One region of the Streptomyces sp. NPDC046887 genome, then DNA from elsewhere that is predicted to be linked to it. Evidence: riboswitches for the same ligand, from Rfam matches in the RefSeq annotation. Region 1 holds a riboswitch; each other region holds the start of a gene.
The links. A riboswitch is a leader RNA that binds a small molecule or an ion and turns the genes downstream of it on or off. The one in region 1 is predicted to bind thiamine pyrophosphate.

Region 2: another riboswitch for thiamine pyrophosphate. It lies ahead of thiO (glycine oxidase ThiO); the one in region 1 lies ahead of ABZ945_RS20995 (thiamine ABC transporter substrate-binding protein).
Region 3: another riboswitch for thiamine pyrophosphate. It lies ahead of thiC (phosphomethylpyrimidine synthase ThiC); the one in region 1 lies ahead of ABZ945_RS20995 (thiamine ABC transporter substrate-binding protein).

What each region holds. Positions count from the first base shown of each region.
Region 1 covers NZ_JBEYXH010000022.1:101,764-104,023, forward strand. The annotation lists gene ABZ945_RS20995 (thiamine ABC transporter substrate-binding protein) at 1-1,047, opposite strand, end outside; TPP riboswitch at 1,131-1,240, opposite strand; gene rlmN (23S rRNA (adenine(2503)-C(2))-methyltransferase RlmN) at 1,347-2,260, opposite strand, start outside.
Region 2 covers NZ_JBEYXH010000042.1:22,588-24,847, forward strand. The annotation lists gene thiS (sulfur carrier protein ThiS) at 1-72, opposite strand, end outside; gene thiO (glycine oxidase ThiO) at 107-1,342, opposite strand; TPP riboswitch at 1,358-1,471, opposite strand; gene ABZ945_RS28515 (FAD-dependent oxidoreductase) at 1,589-2,260, shown strand, end outside.
Region 3 covers NZ_JBEYXH010000067.1:859-3,118, reverse strand. The annotation lists gene ABZ945_RS32620 (YibE/F family protein) at 1-1,119, opposite strand, end outside; TPP riboswitch at 1,152-1,286, shown strand; gene thiC (phosphomethylpyrimidine synthase ThiC) at 1,281-2,260, shown strand, end outside.

The DNA.
Region 1 (2,260 bases):
GATCTTCTTCGGGTCGAGCGCGTGCGGGTCGTCGGCCTTGGCGCCGTGCTCGGTGAACAGCTTCGGCAGCTCGGCGTCCTCGGCGACCGGGTTGACGAACATCTGGAGCGGCACGTCCTCCTGGAAGTCCTGGGAGATCAGGAAGTCGATCAGCGCCTTTCCGCCCTGGGGGTTCTTCGCCCCGTCCAGCAGCCCGGCGAACTCGGTCTGCTGGAAGCAGGTGCCGGTGGACACCCCGGTGGGCGCCTCCTTGGGCTGCGGCTCGGCGTACAGCACCTCGACGGGCGGGCTGGAGGCGTAGGAGACGACCAGCGGGCGGTCGCCCTTGGCCTTCCGTCCGCCGGCCGAGCCGGAGAACTCCTGGTTGTAGGCGATCTCCCAGCTGTCGACCACCTTGACGCCGTTGGCCTTGAGCTTCTTCCAGTAGTCCGGCCAGCCGCCGTCGCCGTACCGGGCGGCGGTGCCGAGCAGGAAGCCGAGGCCGGGTGAGGACCGCTCGGGGTTCTCCACCACCAGCAGGTCCTTGTAGGCGGGCTTCGCCAGGTCGTCGAAGGTCTTCGGCGGTGCGAGCTTCCTGTCGGCGAAGAACTTCTTGTCGTAGTTGACGCAGATGTCGCCGGTGTCGACCGGGGTGACCCGGTGCTCGCCCTTGTCGAGCTGCAGCGCCTCCGGCACCCGGTCCAGGCCCTTGGCCTCGTACGGCTGGAACAGCCCGTTGTCGAGGGCCCGGGAGAGCAGGGTGTTGTCGACGCCGAAGAAGACATCCCCCTGCGGCGCGCCCTTCGTCAGCACCGCCTTGTTGACGGCCTCGCCGGCGTCGCCGCTCTTGAGGACCTTGACGGTGTACCCGGTCCGCTGGGTGAACTTCTTCAGCACCTCGGGGGAGGCGTTGAAGGAGTCATGGGTGACGAGGGTGACGGTCTTGGACGTCTTGCCGCCCTCGTCGCTCCCGCCGGCGGACCCGCCGTCGCCGCCGCACGCGGTGAGCGCCGTGACGCCCAGCGCGCCGGCCAGCGCACCGGCCGCGATCCTGGTGGTGGTGGACACTGATTCCTCCTGGGGGTGACCAGGAAGAGACGCGGCCCCGCCCGCCGGCGCCGGGAAGGGCACGGGCGGGCAGGGCGCAACAGCTTGAGTGGTGACCGAACTCCCTACCCAGAATGACCTGGGCGAGGTTCAGAGGGTCTGCGGCCTGACGGTGCCGCACTCTCAGCGCTGTGGCGCTCCCCTGTCGGATGGTGGTGTTGTTGTGGAGTTGTGGCGCGCGGTCGCTGCCGCGCGCCCCCAGGGTACTAGGTCACTTTCGCCGACGGTTTTCGGCCAGCACGTCTGTGGAAGCCTGAGTGTCAGCGCTCGGACGCGGCGAGCTGCCCGCAGGCGCCGTCGATCTCCTGCCCCCGGGTGTCCCGGACGGTGACCGGGACTCCGTGTGCGGCGATGGCCTCCACGAACGCCTTCTCGTCCTCCGGCCGGGAGGCCGTCCACTTCGACCCGGGCGTCGGGTTGAGCGGGATCAGGTTGACGTGGACCCGCTTGCCCTTGAGCAGCCGGCCCAGCAGGTCGCCGCGCCAGGCCTGGTCGTTGATGTCGCGGATCAGGGCGTACTCGATGGAGACCCGGCGGCCGGACTTCTCCGCGTACTCCCAGGCGGCGTCCAGCACCTCGCGGACCTTCCACCGGGTGTTGACCGGGACCAGGGTGTCGCGCAGCTCGTCGTCCGGGGCGTGCAGGGAGACCGCGAGCCGGCACTTGAAGCCCTCGTCGGCGAACCGCAGCATCGCCGGGACCAGGCCGACGGTGGAGACGGTGATCCCGCGCTGGGACAGCCCCAGGCCGTCCGGCTCGGGGTCGGTGAGCCGGCGGATCGCGCCGACCACCCGCTTGTAGTTGGCCAGCGGCTCGCCCATGCCCATGAAGACGATGTTGGACAGCCGGGCCGGGCCGCCGGGGACCTCGCCGTCCCGCAGCGCCCGCATGCCGTCCACGATCTGGTGGACGATCTCGGCGGTGGAGAGGTTGCGGTCCAGGCCGGCCTGGCCGGTGGCGCAGAACGGGCAGTTCATCCCGCAGCCGGCCTGGGAGGAGATGCACATGGTGACCCGGTCCGGGTAGCGCATCAGCACCGACTCGACCAGGGTGCCGTCGTGCAGCCGCCACAGGGTCTTGCGGGTGGTGTCGTCGTCGCAGGAGATGTGCCGGACCACGCTCATCAGCTCGGGCAGCAGCTCGGCGGCCAGCTTCTCGCGGGCGGCGGCCGGGA
Region 2 (2,260 bases), on a different contig from region 1:
GTCGCCGCCGGGCGCGCTCGCGGGCGCGTCGAGGGTTGCTGCGCTCGTAGGGGTGTTCACGGGGGTGTTCATGGCACTCCTCGGAGGGTCAGTGGGTTCAGTGGGTTCAGCGGGGGAGGGGGGCGGCGGAGGCGCCGGCCGAAACTGGAGCGCCCGCCCCGACGGTGCCCACCCCGGCGGCAGCCGGAAGCGCCGCGAACCGGGTCGGCAGAAAGGCCCGGGCCGCCTCCGGTAGCTCCCCGGTGACCAGCAGTTCCGCCATCACCTCGCCCGTCACGGGGGTCAGCAGCACCCCGTTGCGGTAGTGCCCGGTGGCGATGTGCAGCCCCGGCAGCGCGGTCGGGCCGAGCAGCGGCGCGTTGTCCGGGGAGCCCGGCCGCAACCCGGCCCCGGTCTCCACCAGCGGCAGCTCCGTGATGCCCGGCAGCAGCTCATGCGCGTCCCGCAGCAGCTCGTACACCCCGCCGGCGGTCACCGTGGTGTCCCAGCCCTGCTCCTCGCTGGTGGCGCCGATCACCAGCTCCCCGGTCTCGCGCGGCACCAGATAGATATGGCAGCCCCGGACCACCGCCCGCAGATTGCGGCTGAGGAAGGGGGCGTACGCCGGAGGCACGGCGAGGCGCACCACCTGGCCCTTGACCGGCCGTACCGGCGGAAGGGCATCCTCCGGTACGCCGCCCAGCCGGCCGCTCAGGCTGCCCGCGGCCAGCACCACCTGCCCGGCCGCCACCGAGGTGCCGTCCGCCAGGACCGCCCCGGCAGCCCGGTCCCGTACCACCGTCAGCCGCTCGGCGAACGACCGGTGGAAGACCACCCCGGCCCGCTCGCAGGCCGCCACCAGCGCCGCGCCCAACCGGCGCGGATCCACCTGGTGGTCGTCGCCGACCCGCAGCCCGCCCCGCACCCCGGGCGCCAGCATCGGCTCCAGCCGGCGGCACTCCCGGCCGGTCAGCCACTCCGAGTCCAGCCCCGTGCGCAGATGCAGGGCGTGCAGCTCGCGCAGCTCCGCCCGGTCGTCGGCGTCCAGCGCCACCGCCAGCGTCCCGCAGGAGCGGTGCCCCACCTCCCGCCCGGACGCCTCCTCCAGCTCGGCGACGAACTCCGGATAGCGGCGCGCCGAGGCCAGATTGAGCGCCAGCAGCTGCTCCTCGCCGTAGTGCAGCTCGGTCACCGCCGCCAGCATCCCGGCCGCCACCCGGGCCGCCCCGCCGCCCGGCTCCGGATCGGCCACCGCGACCGCGAGACCGCGCTGCGCCGCCCGCCAGGCCGTGACCAGCCCGATGATCCCGCCGCCGATCACCAGCACATCCGCGCCCGGCCCGACCCGCGCGGCCGGTGGCATGACTGTCTCCGTGTGCATGGGCTCCCAGCCCCTCCCTTCGCCGGCATGACCCGGATCAGGTTCGTACGGTCGGAGGCCGCCTCAGCCTCCCTCTCAGCCCGGTGCGACCGGGCTCCCGCGTGTGCTCTGCGTCCGCCAGCCTAACCCCGGCGGCCGACGCGCCGTAACGGCGGGCGACGCGTTTGTAAGGTTGCCCGGTGAGCAGGCGGACGACAGGCCGCACCGGCGGCCCGGAGGGGAGCGCGCATGGACGCGGAGCGGCGCGTGGTGATCGCGGGCGCCGGCATGGCGGGGGTGCAGACCGCGGTGGCCCTGCGGGACCAGGGCTTCACCGGCGAGGTGCTGATGATCGGCGCCGAACCCCACCAGCCGTACGACCGGCCCCCGTTGTCCAAGGCGATCCTGCTCGGCACCGCCGAGGGCTCCGCCTTCGAGGTGGACTTCGCCGCCCTCGGCATCGAACTGCGGCTCGGCCTGGAGGTCACCGCGGTACGCCCCGAGGCGCATGAACTCGACACCGCCGAGGGCCCGGTGCCCTACGACACCCTCGTCCTCGCCACCGGCGCCCGGCCGCTCGCCCTGCCCGGCGCCGAGGGCGTCCCCGGCGTGCACCTGCTGCGCACCCTGGACGACGCCGCCCGGCTGCGGCCCGTCCTGGAGAAGCGGCATGACGTGGTGGTGGTCGGCGCCGGCTGGATCGGCGCCGAGTTCGCCACCGCCGCCCGGGGCGCCGGCTGCGTGGTCACCGTGGTCGAGGCCGCCGACCGCCCTCTCGGCGGCGCCTTCCCGACCGAGGTCGGCACCCCCATGGCCGAGTGGTACGCGGAGAGCGGCACCACCCTGCTCACCCGGGCCCGGGTGGCGCACATCGAGCCCGGCGAGGTCGCCCTCGACGACGGCAGACTGCTCCCCGCGGAC
Region 3 (2,260 bases), on a different contig from region 1:
GGTCACCGTCACATCGTCCAGCACACCCAGCGATCCGATGATGACCCCGGCCAGCAGCAGACCGGACATGTCGATGTCCGGGTAGAGGCCGTGGATGAGACCGGTGTTGTCGTCGGTGTTCCCGGTGAGCGAGGCCCAGTCGATGAACAGCGAGCCGAGCAGGCCGATCAGCAGCAGCGAGACCAGTGTCCCGAGCACCGCCACCGAGGTGCGGGCGTTCAGCCCGTGGCAGCTGTAGAGCGCGATCAGCATGATGGCGCTCGCCCCGATCACGGCGACCAGCAGCGGGTTCGAACCCTGGAGGATGGCCGGCAGGATGAACAGGGTGAGCACGGCGAAGCTCACCGCCAGGGCGACCAGCGCCATCACCCCCCGCAGCCGTCCGACCGCCACCACCGCCAGCGCGAAGATGCCCGCCAGCAGGGCCATCGGCAGGGTGCGGTCCACATCGGTGACGGAGTACTGCAGATCCCGCGGGGCGTCCGGCGCGTACGCCACCACCACGCCCTGCCCATTCTCAAGTTGCCGGGTGGCGTCGGGCTGGACGATCTCGACGAACTTGCGGCCGCGGTCCTTGCCGCTGGTGACCTCGACCGTGGCCTTGGTGCACTGCCCCTGCTGGGCGGCGGCCGCCTCACGGCCCTCGGGCGTCGTGGGGTTCTCGGTCGGCGGCACCTGAGCGGCGTTGACGTCCCGGCAGTCGACCTTCTCGATCCGCACCACCTCGCCCTGCTCGGTCTGCCGGTCGAAACCGACCCCGGTCCGCTCGTGTGCGGGGGCGCCGCCCGGCCACAGCACCGCGAGCCCCACCAGCACCGCGGTGGCGAACGGGATGAGCACCGCCGCGATGACCTTGCGCAGATGCTTCGACACCGGCGCCGCGGGCCCGTGCACATGGCTGTGGCCGTGGCTGTGCGCATGGCCTCCACCGGGACCATGGCCATGGCCCTGACCAGGGCCGCGATCGTCGGGACGGCCGCCGTGACCGCGGTCGTCCACGGGCCCGGACGACTGCCCGGGAGGCTGCTCCGGCTGATGCCGGTGTCCATCGGGATCGGGGAACCGCTGCGAGGAAGTCACCGCCCGATCATCGCAAGAACGACGGGGCCCTCTGTTCATTGCGGTGAGGTGGGCGCTAGCGTGGTGGGCGCATTTGCACACGCGGGAGCTCGGAGCACCGGGCTGAGAGGGCGCTGACATCCGTACGAGGCGTACGGAGGCCGCTGCGTCGACCGCCGAACCTGTTACCGGGTAATGCCGGCGTAGGGAGATAGGTCACCATGACCGTTCAGGACGCACGCACGCCTGCCTCCGAGCAGAACGACGAGGCCGGGAAGTCCATCGGCTGGCACAAGGGGTACGTCGAGGGCTCCCGCCCCGACCTCCTGGTGCCGGTCCGCACGGTGCACCTCACCAACGGCAAGGACGTGACGCTCTACGACACGTCAGGTCCGTACACCGACCCGCACGTCGAGACCGACGTCCGCCGCGGACTGCCCCCGCTGCGGGAGAACTGGATCATCGCCCGCGGCGACACCCAGGAGTACGCGGGCCGCCCGGTCCGCCCCGAGGACGACGGGATCAAGCACACCTCGCCGCGCGGCGGGCTGCGCAACCTGGACGCCGTCTTCCCCGGCCGCCCGCGCCAGCCGCGCCGGGGCCGGGACGGCCAGGCGGTCACCCAGCTCGCCTACGCCCGCCGCGGCGAGATCACCCCGGAGATGGAGTACGTCGCCATCCGCGAGAACGTCTCCCCCGAGGTGGTCCGCGAGGAGATCGCCGCCGGCCGCGCGGTGCTCCCGGCCAACGTCAACCACCCGGAGATCGAGCCGATGATCATCGGCAAGCGGTTCCTGGTGAAGGTCAACGCCAACATCGGCAACTCCGCCGTGACCTCCTCCATCGAGGAGGAGGTGGAGAAGATGACCTGGGCCACCCGCTGGGGCGCCGACACGGTCATGGACCTCTCCACCGGCCGCAACATCCACACCACCCGCGAGTGGGTGCTGCGCAACTCGCCGGTGCCGATCGGCACGGTGCCGCTCTACCAGGCCCTGGAGAAGGTCGACGGCAAGGCCGAGGAACTGACCTGGGAGATCTACAAGGACACCGTCATCGAGCAGGCCGAGCAGGGCGTCGACTACATGACGGTCCATGCCGGGGTGCTGCTGCGCTATGTGCCGCTCACCGCGCGCCGCAAGACCGGCATCGTCTCCCGCGGCGGCTCGATCATGGCGGCCTGGTGCCTGGCGCACCACAA